Regions from separate parts of the Mammaliicoccus lentus genome, predicted to be linked through region 2. Evidence: a T-box and tRNA genes for the amino acid it is inferred to sense, from the RefSeq annotation. Region 2 holds a T-box; the other holds one or more tRNA genes.
The links. The T-box of region 2 lies ahead of tyrS (tyrosine--tRNA ligase). A T-box ahead of a tRNA ligase gene usually reads a tRNA of that ligase, here a tRNA-Tyr.
Positions count from the first base shown of each region.

Region 1: it encodes a tRNA-Tyr, which carries the amino acid that the T-box ahead of tyrS (tyrosine--tRNA ligase) is inferred to sense. The anticodon was not compared.

Region 1 is NZ_OX344834.1:570,017-577,243, reverse strand. Features, by position in the region: gene rocF (arginase) at 1-889, opposite strand, end outside; tRNA gene ACNMOQ_RS02645 (tRNA-Lys) at 1,113-1,185, opposite strand; tRNA gene ACNMOQ_RS02640 (tRNA-Gln) at 1,189-1,263, opposite strand; tRNA gene ACNMOQ_RS02635 (tRNA-Tyr) at 1,268-1,351, opposite strand; tRNA gene ACNMOQ_RS02630 (tRNA-Val) at 1,373-1,448, opposite strand; tRNA gene ACNMOQ_RS02625 (tRNA-Glu) at 1,458-1,529, opposite strand; tRNA gene ACNMOQ_RS02620 (tRNA-Asn) at 1,531-1,605, opposite strand; rRNA gene rrf (5S ribosomal RNA) at 1,622-1,736, opposite strand; rRNA gene ACNMOQ_RS02610 (23S ribosomal RNA) at 1,856-4,782, opposite strand; rRNA gene ACNMOQ_RS02605 (16S ribosomal RNA) at 5,062-6,617, opposite strand; gene ACNMOQ_RS02600 (KinB-signaling pathway activation protein) at 7,039-7,227, opposite strand, start outside.
Region 2 is NZ_OX344834.1:1,136,752-1,143,978, forward strand. Features, by position in the region: gene acsA (acetate--CoA ligase) at 1-486, shown strand, start outside; gene ACNMOQ_RS05700 (formate--tetrahydrofolate ligase) at 706-2,373, shown strand; gene ACNMOQ_RS05705 (transglycosylase domain-containing protein) at 2,509-4,962, opposite strand; T-box leader at 5,063-5,251, shown strand; gene tyrS (tyrosine--tRNA ligase) at 5,316-6,578, shown strand; gene ACNMOQ_RS05715 (LemA family protein) at 6,723-7,227, shown strand, end outside.

The DNA of each region.
Region 1 (7,227 bases), 570 kb from region 2:
CAAAAAATGAACCCATTAATCCAATCGCTAATCTAGCTGTTTTATTATATTCATCAATAAGTGGGTTTACTTCTACTAAGTCAGCAGAAACAATCAATTTAGATTCATGCAACATTTCCATCGCAAGATGACTTTCTCTATATGTAGCTCCACCAGGTACAATTGTTCCTGTTCCTGGTGTTTCAACAGGATCTAAAGCATCAACGTCTAGCGATAAGTGAATACCATCCGTTTTATCTTTTAGATATTCTATCGTTTCTGAAATGACTTGTCCCATACCTAACCTATCAATATCAGCCATAGTATATGTTAAAATACCTGCTTTTTTTATGTACTTTTTCTCGCCTTCATCTAAATCTCTCATACCTATTAATACGACATTTTCAGGTTTAACTTTATTTTTATATCCACCAATGTTTGTCAGTGCTTCATCACCTTCACCAATCAATGCTCTTAATGGCATACCGTGTATATTTCCGCTAGGAGAAGACTCTAACGTATTTAAATCACCGTGTGCATCGTACCAAATCACGCCTAAATTTTCATAGTGTTTACTAATACCAGCTATAGAGCCTATTGATAAAGAATGATCTCCACCTAGTATGAGTGGAAAGTGACCTTTTTCAACGGTTTCATTCACAGATTCGTATAAATTATTTGAAAAAGCAATTACTTCCTCTAAATTACGAAGACCTTTTTGTTCACTTTTATATTTCTTCATGTCTAGAACTGGTGATTGAACATTACCTTTATCAATTACTTCATGTCCAATATCTTCTATTCTCTCTATTAAACCAGCATATCTTAATGCATCCGGTCCAAAGTTAACACCTAATTTACGTTGACCAAAGGCAGTGGGTGCACCAATAATTTCAATACGTTTACTCATATTTTAAATCCCCCTTAATTGTCATTACTATTATATTCTAGTATATGTAAGCACTTACATCAAGGTATATAAGGGTTTATGGATATTATTAATATATTACAAATATTTATTCATATATGTATATAGAAACGCCTTTGCAACAATATCCTAATACATATACATGTATATGCAAAAACGCTTAAAAACAAAAAAGACATTAGTGAAATCACTAATGTCTTCAATATGAGCCATAGAGGATTCGAACCTCTGACCCTCTGATTAAAAGTCAGATGCTCTACCAACTGAGCTAATGGCTCTAATGGCTGGGCTAGCTGGATTCGAACCAGCGGGTGACGGAGTCAAAGTCCGTTGCCTTACCGCTTGGCTATAGCCCAACAATGGTGGAGGGGGGCAGATTCGAACTGCCGAACCCTAAGGAGCGGATTTACAGTCCGCCGCGTTTAGCCACTTCGCTACCCCTCCAGCTTATTTAGTTATTAGAAATGGTGGAGAATGACGGGTTCGAACCGCCGACCCTCTGCTTGTAAGGCAGATGCTCTCCCAGCTGAGCTAATTCTCCATATAAAAATGACCCCTACGGGACTCGAACCCGTGTTACCGCCGTGAAAGGGCGGTGTCTTAACCGCTTGACCAAGGGGCCATGGCTCCACAGGTAGGATTCGAACCTACGACCGATCGGTTAACAGCCGATAGCTCTACCACTGAGCTACTGTGGAATAATACTAATAATTTGCCCGGCAACGTCCTACTCTCGCGGAACGTAAGCCCAACTACCATCGGCGCTAAAGAGCTTAACTTCTGTGTTCGGCATGGGAACAGGTGTGACCTCTTTGCTATCGTCACCAGACAAAGTACTTGCTTGAGACAATTGATAAACAATTGCTCTTCGCATTGTTATGAGAATGTATTGCACATTCAAAACTAGATAGTAAGCAGATTTTACGGCGCAAAACCGATTTTAAAAATTTGATTAAGTCTTCGATCGATTAGTATTCGTCAGCTACACACATTACTGCGCTTACACCCCGAACCTATTAACCTCATCATCTTTGAGGGATCTTATAACCGAAGTTGGGAAATCTCATCTTGAGGGGGGCTTCATGCTTAGATGCTTTCAGCACTTATCCCGTCCATACATAGCTACCCAGCTATGCCGTTGGCACGACAACTGGTACACCAGAGGTATGTCCATCCCGGTCCTCTCGTACTAAGGACAGCTCCTCTCAAATTTCCTACGCCCACGACGGATAGGGACCGAACTGTCTCACGACGTTCTGAACCCAGCTCGCGTACCGCTTTAATGGGCGAACAGCCCAACCCTTGGGACCGACTACAGCCCCAGGATGCGATGAGCCGACATCGAGGTGCCAAACCTCCCCGTCGATGTGAACTCTTGGGGGAGATAAGCCTGTTATCCCCGGGGTAGCTTTTATCCGTTGAGCGATGGCCCTTCCATGCGGAACCACCGGATCACTAAGTCCGTCTTTCGACCCTGCTCGACTTGTAAGTCTCGCAGTCAAGCTCCCTTGTGCCTTTACACTCTGCGAATGATTTCCAACCATTCTGAGGGAACCTTTGAGCGCCTCCGTTACTCTTTAGGAGGCGACCGCCCCAGTCAAACTGCCCGCCTGACACTGTCTCCCACCATGATCAAATGGTGCGGGTTAGAAAGTCAACACAGCCAGGGTAGTATCCCACCAGCGCCTCCACGTAAGCTAGCGCTCACGCTTCTAAGGCTCCTACCTATCCTGTACAAGCTGTGCCGAATTTCAATATCAGGCTACAGTAAAGCTCCACGGGGTCTTTCCGTCCTGTCGCGGGTAACCTGCATCTTCACAGGTACTATGATTTCACCGAGTCTCTCGTTGAGACAGTGCCCAAATCGTTACGCCTTTCGTGCGGGTCGGAACTTACCCGACAAGGAATTTCGCTACCTTAGGACCGTTATAGTTACGGCCGCCGTTTACTGGGGCTTCGATTCGTAGCTTCGCAGAAGCTAACCACTCCTCTTAACCTTCCAGCACCGGGCAGGCGTCAGTCCCTATACATCACCTTACGGTTTAGCAGAGACCTGTGTTTTTGATAAACAGTCGCTTGGGCCTATTCACTGCGGCTCTTCAAGGCTTGCACCTTAAAAAGCACCCCTTCTCCCGAAGTTACGGGGTCATTTTGCCGAGTTCCTTAACGAGAGTTCGCTCGCTCACCTTAGAATTCTCATCTTGACTACCTGTGTCGGTTTGCGGTACGGGCACCTATTTTCTAACTAGAGGCTTTTCTTGGCAGTGTGAAATCAACGACTCGTCGGATTCATGATCCAACTCCCCATCACAACTCAACCTTACGAGTGCCGGATTTGCCTAACACTCAGTCTTGTTGCTTGGACGTGCACTCCAACAGCACGCTTCGCCTATCCTACTGCGTCCCCCCATCGTTCAAACAATCATAGGTGGTACAGGAATATCTACCTGTTATCCATCGCCTACGCCTATCGGCCTCGGCTTAGGTCCCGACTAACCCAGAGCGGACGAGCCTTCCTCTGGAAACCTTAGTCAATCGGTGGATGGGATTCTCACCCATCTTTCGCTACTCACACCGGCATTCTCACTTCTAAACATTCCACATGTCCTTGCGATCATGCTTCAACACGTTTAGAACGCTCTCCTACCATTATCCTTACGGATAATCCACAGCTTCGGTAATATGTTTAGCCCCGGTACATTTTCGGCGCAGTGTCACTCGACTAGTGAGCTATTACGCACTCTTTAAATGATGGCTGCTTCTAAGCCAACATCCTAGTTGTCTGGGCAACGCCACATCCTTTTCCACTTAACATATATTTTGGGACCTTAGCTGGTGGTCTGGGCTGTTTCCCTTTCGACTATGGACCTTATCACCCATAGTCTGACTCCCAAGTTAAATTATTTGGCATTCGGAGTTTGTCTGAATTCGGTAACCCTAGAGGGGCCCCTCGTCCAAACAGTGCTCTACCTCCAATAATCATCACTTGAGGCTAGCCCTAAAGCTATTTCGGAGAGAACCAGCTATCTCCAAGTTCGATTGGAATTTCTCCGCTACCCACACCTCATCCGCTCACTTTTCAACGTAAGTCGGTTCGGTCCTCCATTCAGTGTTACCTGAACTTCAACCTGGACATGGGTAGATCACTTGGTTTCGGGTCTACGACCAGATACTCATTCGCCCTATTCAGACTCGCTTTCGCTACGGCTCCACATTTACTGCTTAACCTTGCATCAAATCGTAACTCGCCGGTTCATTCTACAAAAGGCACGCCATCACCCATTAACGGGCTCTGACTATTTGTAAGCACACGGTTTCAGGTTCTATTTCACTCCCCTTCCGGGGTGCTTTTCACCTTTCCCTCACGGTACTGGTTCACTATCGGTCACTAGAGAGTATTTAGCCTTGGGAGATGGTCCTCCCAGATTCCGACGGAATTACACGTGTTCCGCCGTACTCAGGATCCACTCAGGAGAGAAATAACTTTCGACTACAGGACCTTTACCTTCTATGGTTGGCTTTTCCAAAACCATTCGTCTAATTATTTCCTTTGTAACTCCGTATTGAGTGTCCTACAACCCCAATAGGCAAGCCTATTGGTTTGGGCTATTCCCGTTTCGCTCGCCGCTACTCAGGGAATCGAGTTTTCTTTCTCTTCCTCCGGGTACTAAGATGTTTCAGTTCTCCGGGTGTGCCTTCTCACATACTATGTATTCATATGTGGATAACATGACATAACTCATGCTGGGTTTCCCCATTCGGAAATCTCTGGATCAAAGCGTACTTACAGCTCCCCAAAGCATATCGTCGTTAGTAACGTCCTTCTTCGGCTTCTAGTGCCAAGGCATCCACCGTGCGCCCTTAATAACTTAATCATGTAAATCCTTAGTTAAGCACTGTGTATCGAAGATACAACCATGTTTAACTAACCTTTACCAGTTATTAATCTGTGATGTCGTCTAAAAAGACGACGCGCGATTATTAAGCTTGTTGAATTTCGTTAAAAATTCACTCGGTTTTTTGCTTGGTAAAATCTATTTGCTTACTTATCTAGTTTTCAATGTGCAATGTTGAATGTCAAATAAACATTCAAAACTGAATACAATATGTCTCCGTTATTCCATGACCTCATGGTCATTCCGTAATATCCTTAGAAAGGAGGTGATCCAGCCGCACCTTCCGATACGGCTACCTTGTTACGACTTCACCCCAATCATCTGTCCCACCTTCGACGGCTAGCTCCTAATAAAAGGTTACTCCACCGGCTTCGGGTGTTACAAACTCTCGTGGTGTGACGGGCGGTGTGTACAAGACCCGGGAACGTATTCACCGTAGCATGCTGATCTACGATTACTAGCGATTCCAGCTTCATGTAGTCGAGTTGCAGACTACAATCCGAACTGAGAATAATTTTATGGGATTTGCTTGACCTCGCGGGTTCGCTGCCCTTTGTATTATCCATTGTAGCACGTGTGTAGCCCAAATCATAAGGGGCATGATGATTTGACGTCATCCCCACCTTCCTCCGGTTTGTCACCGGCAGTCAACCTAGAGTGCCCAACTTAATGATGGCAACTAAGCTTAAGGGTTGCGCTCGTTGCGGGACTTAACCCAACATCTCACGACACGAGCTGACGACAACCATGCACCACCTGTCACTTTGTCCCCCGAAGGGGAAAACTCTATCTCTAGAGCGATCAAAGGATGTCAAGATTTGGTAAGGTTCTTCGCGTTGCTTCGAATTAAACCACATGCTCCACCGCTTGTGCGGGTCCCCGTCAATTCCTTTGAGTTTCAACCTTGCGGTCGTACTCCCCAGGCGGAGTGCTTAATGCGTTAGCTGCAGCACTAAGGGGCGGAAACCCCCTAACACTTAGCACTCATCGTTTACGGCGTGGACTACCAGGGTATCTAATCCTGTTTGATCCCCACGCTTTCGCACATCAGCGTCAGTTACAGACCAGAGAGCCGCCTTCGCCACTGGTGTTCCTCCATATCTCTGCGCATTTCACCGCTACACATGGAATTCCACTCTCCTCTTCTGCACTCAAGTTCCCCAGTTTCCAATGACCCTCCACGGTTGAGCCGTGGGCTTTCACATCAGACTTAAGAAACCGCCTACGCGCGCTTTACGCCCAATAATTCCGGATAACGCTTGCCACCTACGTATTACCGCGGCTGCTGGCACGTAGTTAGCCGTGGCTTTCTGGTTAGGTACCGTCAAGACTTGTTCAGTTACTAACAAATTTGTTCTTCCCTAACAACAGAGTTTTACGATCCTAAGACCTTCATCACTCACGCGGCGTTGCTCCGTCAGGCTTTCGCCCATTGCGGAAGATTCCCTACTGCTGCCTCCCGTAGGAGTCTGGACCGTGTCTCAGTTCCAGTGTGGCCGATCACCCTCTCAGGTCGGCTACGTATCGTTGCCTTGGTAAGCCGTTACCTTACCAACTAGCTAATACGGCGCGGGTCCATCTATAAGTGACAGCCGAAACCGTCTTTCAACATTGAACCATGCGGTTCAATATATTATCCGGTATTAGCCCCGGTTTCCCGGAGTTATCCCAGTCTTATAGGTAGGTTACCCACGTGTTACTCACCCGTCCGCCGCTAACATCAGAGAAGCAAGCTTCTCATCTGTTCGCTCGACTTGCATGTATTAGGCACGCCGCCAGCGTTCATCCTGAGCCAGGATCAAACTCTCCATAAAAGAAGTAAGCTTGATTAGCTCTTGTTGATTGGTTAAGCCAATCACTCTTTGAAGTACTTTCAGTACTCAAATTATTGGAATTAACGTTGACATATTGTCATTCAGTTTTCAATGTTCATTTAAATAAATGTTCAAACAATATTGTACTAAAAACAAAGATTGTTTTCAACTTATTTTTCTTAACTATTTTTTAACACGTTTATAAATATATCGCATTTACAACGTCTTAACAAGAGTCAATTTTACACTTTCAATAAAAACTTTATTTATTGTTTTGTGTGTTTCGCCTGTCGTTTTCGGCGACTTTTATATAATATCAAGTGGCCAATAAAAAGTCAACGATATTCCTTAAAATTTTTACAAAAAATTAAAAAACACAAATTCGGATTGTAAATCATCCATAAATTTGTGTTTTTCTTCTCTATTTCGTCTTTTTGGTACTTGTACCTTTAATTTTTTCTTTCTTTTTTCTTTCTTCCAAAGATAGTTCATTATATTTGGGTAACATTATTAATTGATATGAATTACATAATAAAAGTCCAAATATCGTTAAATAAATCCAACTAGTATCCTCAACTCTTAAAAATGGGATTAATTCTACAGTTGTCAT
Region 2 (7,227 bases):
TGGCCTTCAATGATGAGAACAATTTGGAATAACCAGCCTAAATATGATTCATATTTCATTAACGACGAATGGTACGTTTCTGGAGATTCAGCTTATAAAGATGAAGATGGTTATTACTGGTTCCAAGGGCGTGTTGATGATGTCATCATGACTGCAGGTGAACGAGTAGGACCGTTTGAAGTTGAATCTAAACTTGTTGAACATCCAGCAGTTGCTGAAGCGGGTGTAATAGGTAAACCAGATCCAGTTCGTGGAGAAATTATTAAAGCATTCATTGGTTTAAGAGATGGATATGAAGAATCTGATGAACTAAAAGAAGAAATAAGAAAGTTTGTTAAAGAAGGTTTAGCTGGGCATGCAGCACCTCGTGAGATAGAATTTAAGGATAAATTACCTAAGACACGATCAGGTAAAATTATGAGACGTGTATTAAAAGCTTGGGAACTAGACTTACCAGCAGGAGATTTATCTACTTTAGAAGAATAAGTTAATATTAATCATGTTAAAAAGCCAAGAATAATCCTTTAAATATAAAGGAGTTTCTTGGCTTTCTTTATGTCAAAAATTTGATTTTTAACAATAGTATTTCATATGAATTTCACAATAATATTAATCGACTTTTTATGCATATTTGTATATGCTAAAGATAGAAGTTGAAAAGGTATACATATGAATTTGTTATTTAAATTTAAGGAGTGAATGAGCTTGAGTCATTTATCAGATTTAGAAATTGCAAATCAAAGTACGTTAAAACGCATTAATGAAATAGCTGAAAAAGTAGGTATAATAAACGAGGCACTTGAACCTTATGGACATTTTCGCGGGAAAGTTGATATTACAAAATTAAAAGATAAAACAGAAAAAGGGAAAGTTGTATTAGTTACAGCATTGAGTCCAACACCAGCAGGAGAAGGGAAATCTACTGTAACAGTAGGTCTAGCTGATGCTTTAAATCAATTGAATGAAAAAGTTATGGTAGCTCTACGTGAACCATCACTAGGACCTGTTTTTGGCATGAAAGGTGGAGCGACTGGGGGAGGTTACGCTCAAGTACTCCCAATGGAAGAAATTAATTTGCATTTTAATGGTGACTTACATGCTATTACAACTGCTAATAATGCATTATCTGCTTTTATAGACAATCATATATATCATGGTAATGAACTCAATATAGATTCAAGACGAATTGAATGGAAACGTGTATTAGATATGAACGATAGAGAACTAAGACAAGTAGTAGTTGGACTAGGTGGACCAGGTAGAGGTGTTCCAAGAGAAGATGGATTTGATATAACTGTAGCGTCTGAAATAATGGCGATATTCTGTCTTTCAAACGGAATAGAAGATTTGAAAGAAAACCTTGCCAATATAACTGTTGGTTATACAGTAGATAAAAAACCTGTAACAGTGAGAGACTTAAAAGTAGAAGGAGCTTTAACGCTCATTTTAAAAGATGCTATCAAACCTAATATTGTTCAAACTATTGAAGGTACACCAGCACTAGTACATGGTGGGCCATTTGCTAATATTGCTCACGGTTGTAATTCAATTATTGCAACAAATACTGCGCGTAAACTAGCGGATGTTGTTGTAACAGAGAGTGGGTTTGGTTCCGATTTAGGGGCAGAAAAATTTTTAGACATAAAAGCGCGTAAAGCAGGATTTGATCCAAGTGCTATTGTAATTGTAGCTACTATTAGAGCTTTAAAAATGCACGGCGGCGTTTCAAAAAATGAACTAAAAACTGAGAATGTAGAAGCAGTCAAAAAAGGTATTGTAAACTTAAATAAACATATTGAAAATATTAAACAATTTGGTGTAGAGCCAGTTGTAGCAATCAATGCTTTTATTCATGATACGGATGAAGAAGTAAAATTTGTTGAAGATTGGTGTAAAGAGCAAGGTGTGAAAGTTGCTTTAACTGAAGTTTGGGAAAAAGGTGGTAAAGGAGGTATAGATTTAGCAAAAGAAGTTTTAAAAGTACTAGAAAAACCTCAACAATTTAAACCACTATATGATTTAGAAATGTCTATAGAAGATAAGCTTGAAACCATCGTTCAAAAAGTTTACGGTGGTCGTACAGTCAAATTTACAGATAAAGCTTATAAACAATTGAAAACAATAAAAGAAAATGGTTGGGATAAATATCCAGTATGCGTCGCTAAAACACAATATTCATTTACCGATGATCCTACAAAATTAGGTGCGCCTACAGAATTTGATATAACAATACGAGAATTATTGCCGAAAACAGGGGCGGGTTTTATAGTAGCATTGACAGGAGATATTATGACGATGCCTGGATTACCGAAACAACCAGCTGCTTTGAATATGGATGTTAATGAAGATGGCACAGCGAAAGGTTTATTCTAAAAAATATCATATATCAAATAAAAAAACATCAATCCGAAAGTTATAAAACTAAAGGATTGATGTTTTAAGTTTCAGGTTGGGATATAAATAATTGTCTCAACCTGTTTTTATTATATTCGTTTTATGATAATTAGGTTAGTCACCACTTGGTGGTTTAGTATTTGTACCACTGGATGGTTTACCGCTATCTGAATCTGCTTTTTTGTTTTCGCTTGAGTTGTATGACCAAGCTTCTTTAGAGTTTTTAGATACTTTCTCTTTAGGTTTGATTTTAGATGATGTATTTCCATCTACAGCAATACCAAGTCGTTTCAATACTGATTCTGAATAAATGTCTTTTTCAGAAGTATCTACTTTATCAGAGATTAATGTAGAAGCTTTTGATTCGCCTTTACTACAACTACCAGTAGAGTTTGTGTATTGACAAATTGTCTTCTCACTAACTGTACTTGGTTTTTCGAAATCGCTGTCATATCCTAATTTCTCTCTATCTGTATTTGATAGGGCGTTAACCATATCTCTCCACATAAAGATTTGATAATGACTATCTTCGTCAAATGTAATTGGTTGATCATAGCCCATCCAAATACCTAATGTTACTTTCGGTGTATATCCTACTAATAAGCTGTCTTTACCAGATTCTGATGTACCTGTTTTAGCTGCCCATGTTCCATCATAAGAATCTTTAATTTGATAACCTGACCCATCGTCTAGTACACCTTTTAGTATATCAGTTGTTAAATAAGTAGTAGATTCACTGAATATACGTTTAGGGTCTTTCTTATGTTGGTAAACAACTTCACCGTCACGTGTTTTAATGGATTCAATCATATAACTATCGTTATATTCACCTTTATTAGCTAAAGTACTAAATCCATCAACATCTTGTCCTAAAGTGAAGTCAGCTGTACCTAATGTTAGAGCTAATCCATCTTGTACGTTTTCTGGTACGTTCATACCCATTTTATTAAGGTTTTCCCATGGTTTATAATCCTGTACGTTACTGTATAATCTTAATGTACTTAAGTTAAGTGAATTTCTTAATGCATAATCTACAGTTACGGGTCCAAACTCTCTTCTATCATAGTTATCAGGTGAATAACCATTGATATCAAACTTTTTATCTAGTAAAGCAGTGTTTGGTGTGATTAAACCATGTTCAAATGCTGGTGCATATGTTAAGAGTGGTTTCATTGTAGAACCAGGTGATCTTTTTGCTTTTGTTGCGTGATTGATTTGTGATTTTTCATAATCACGACCACCTACAAATGCTAAGATCTTACCGCTACCATTTTCTTTTAGTAATGCACCAACTTCGTGTTGGAAATCTTTTGTTGCTTTTTTACCTTCCGCATTAGTGTAGCTTGCTTCTCTATCCCAAGAATAGCTATTTGAATTATTTTTTACATCTTGAAGAGTGTCATACATATCTTTTTCGATTGTTGTATCGACTCTGTATCCTTCAGTACGCATTGCTTTATTAGCTTTCTCAGTATATTTAGTCATTAACACTGGCGTTTGGTCTAATTCTTTCTTAGAAATGTTATCTTTTTTAGCTAAATGATATTTTAAAATGTCGATTGTACGATCTTCCACTTCTTCAGTTAAGAATGGATATTTTTGATTTGGTTCTTCAACTTTATCGACAAATGATTTTTTAATATCAAATTTTAAAGCTTCATCGTATTCTTTTTTACTGATTTTTTCTTCTTGATACATTCTTTTAAGTACATAGTGCTGACGATTAATACCAAACTCTAATGATTTATCATCTTTTAAATCACCGTTTGGTAAAAATGGTGTGTAAGTATATGGGTTTTGAGGTAATCCTGCTAAATAAGCTGATTGTGCAACATTTAAATTTTTAGCAGATTTTCCAAATACACCTTGTGCAGCTGATTCAATACCTGCAATATTAGACCCATTAGAGTTACGTCCAAATGATACTACATTTAAATAACTGTCTATAATTTCATCTTTTGATAAGTTTTTTTCGACATTCATAGATAGCAGCATTTCTTTTGCTTTACGTTCGAATGATGTTTCATTTGTTAATAACTGATTTTTAACTAATTGTTGCGTTAAAGTACTACCACCAGAAGAATTTGAACTACCTAGTACTTCTTGTACTGAGGCACGTAAAAATGCTTTTGGTACAATACCATTATGTTGGTAAAACTCTTCGTCTTCTGTTGCTATAAGTGCGTTTTTTACATTATCACTTATTTCATTTCCCTTAATAACATCCCTTTGGACATCACTTTTTAATCGGCCAAGAGATTCTCCAGAACCAAAATATACAGACGTGCTTTCGGTCATAGAATAAAGCTGTTCTTTCATTTCTTTCTTAGACATCACTTTTTCATCTTTGACGAGGCCTGCAAAGTATCCGCCACCAATACCTAAACCTAATGCTAGTAATAAACAACTAATAAAAAGAATAATAAAAAACAAATTGCTTATGACTTGGTAAGTTGTAAAGAATATTAGTTTTGGAGTCCATTTTGCTTCTTTAAAAGTATTTTTATATTTCTTACTTGAACGATTAAATTGATCTTTGAATTTATTTTTAGACTGATTTGAACTCAAATTTTAACCTCCAATCTAATCATCATAATTATAACATATATAAATAATATTGACTTTTAAAATTGTTAGCTTTATACTTTGTAATTAATTGAAGATTGTGTTGAACTAAAGGAGAAGTAATGATTATTATCTTTTTAAGAGAGTCAGTGGTGCTGGGAACTGATAAAGAGGTAATTGTGAATACACCTTGTAAAAAATAGTTCTACGTTTTTAATGTACGTAACATTAATGAGAGATGACATAATAATGTCATAAGTATGGTGGTACCGTGTATTCAAGCACCCTTACATTTTATTGTAAGGGTGCTTTTTTATTTTATTTTATTTTATTTTATTTTGGAGGAGGAAAATATTATGGCAAATGCATTATTAGAAGATTTAAAATGGAGAGGCCTTGTTTATCAGCAAACTGATGAAGAGGGAATTGAAGAATTATTAAATAAAGAGTCAGTAAAAATATACTGTGGTGCAGATCCAACTGCAGATAGTTTACATATAGGGCATTTATTACCTTATTTAACTTTAAGAAGATTCCAAAATCATGGTCATACACCTATTGTTTTAGTAGGCGGAGGTACAGGTATGATTGGTGATCCGTCTGGAAGAACTGAGGAAAGAAAATTACAGACTGATGAACAAGTCGAAGAAAACGTTCGTGGCATTATGAATCAAATGCATAAGATTTTTGAATTTGAAGGCGAAGATGCTGCAATTTTAGTAAATAATAAAGATTGGTTGAAAGAAATAGATTTAATTTCTTTCTTAAGAGATTATGCGAAACATGTTGGTGTGAATTATATGTTAGGTAAAGATTCAGTAAAAGCACGTTTGGAAATGGGCATATCATACACTGAATTTACTTATATGATTTTACAAGCTATTGATTTCGGTTATTTAAATAAAAATTACGACTGTAAAATGCAAATCGGTGGTTCAGATCAATGGGGTAACATTACAGCGGGTCTTGACTTAATGAGAAGAATGTATGGTGAAACTGAGGCGTTTGGATTCACAATTCCATTAGTTACAAAAGCAGATGGCAAAAAATTCGGTAAATCAGAATCAGGTACAGTTTGGTTAGATAGAAGTAAAACTTCTGCATACGAGTTATACCAATTCTGGATTAATTCACAAGACGCAGATGTTGTTAAATACTTGAAATACTTTACTTTCCTAGACAGAGAAGAAATTGAAAGATTAGAAAAAACGGTAGAAGAAGCGCCTCATTTAAGAGAAGCACAGAAAGTGCTTGCTGAAGAAATGGTTGGGTTTATCCATGGTCCAGATGCTGTAGAAGAAGCAAAAAGAATTACAAATGCTTTATTCAAAGGAGATATTAAATCTTTAACAAAAGATGAAATCGAAGCAGGTTTCAAAGATGTGCCAACAGCTGTAGTTAGTAAAGAAACAACTCAATTAGTAGAGTTTATTATAGAAGCGGGTGTATCTCCATCTAAGAGACAGGCAAGAGAAGACATTAATAATGGTGCAATATATTTAAATGGTGAAAGAATTCAAGATGTTAATCATGAAATTACTACTGAAGACAAAATTGAAGATGAATTTACAATTGTAAGAAGAGGTAAGAAGAAATATACAATGGTTAAATATTCATAAAAATTTAGAAAAGGAGAGGGACAATGAAATCTTGTTATAAATACTAGATTTCTTTACCACTCCTTTTCTATTGTAGAATTATAGTTTTATCTACCATATAATGTATAATGAATAGTGTAAAATTCAGTGAAAGGAAGTTTAATAATGAAAAAATACTTAGCACCCATAATTACTGTTGTAGCAGTATTTGTTATTCTTGGTATAATTATGATTGGACCATATAACAGGTTGGTAGGATTAGAAGAAGAAGCGGACAAATCTCTATCTAATATCGACAACCAATTACAACGACGTGTAGATTTAATACCTAACTTAGTTGATACAGTAAAAGGTTATACGAAACATGAAGAGAAAGTGTTTAAAGATGTTTCAGATGCAAGAAGTAAATTAGCCGGTGCAAATACGCCACAAGAAAAAGCAGAAGCAAATGGTGAAGTAAATAGTGCATTAAGCCGATTAATAGCGATAAGTGAAAATTATCCAGACTTAAAAGCAGATAAACAATTCACAGGTTTAAGAGATGAACTTGCTGGAACAGAAAACAGAATTGCTGTTGCAAGAAAAGATTATAACGATTCTATTAATGAATATAATCAAGCAACACGTAAATTCCCATCAAGTATCATAGCTGGTTTATTCAATTTTGATA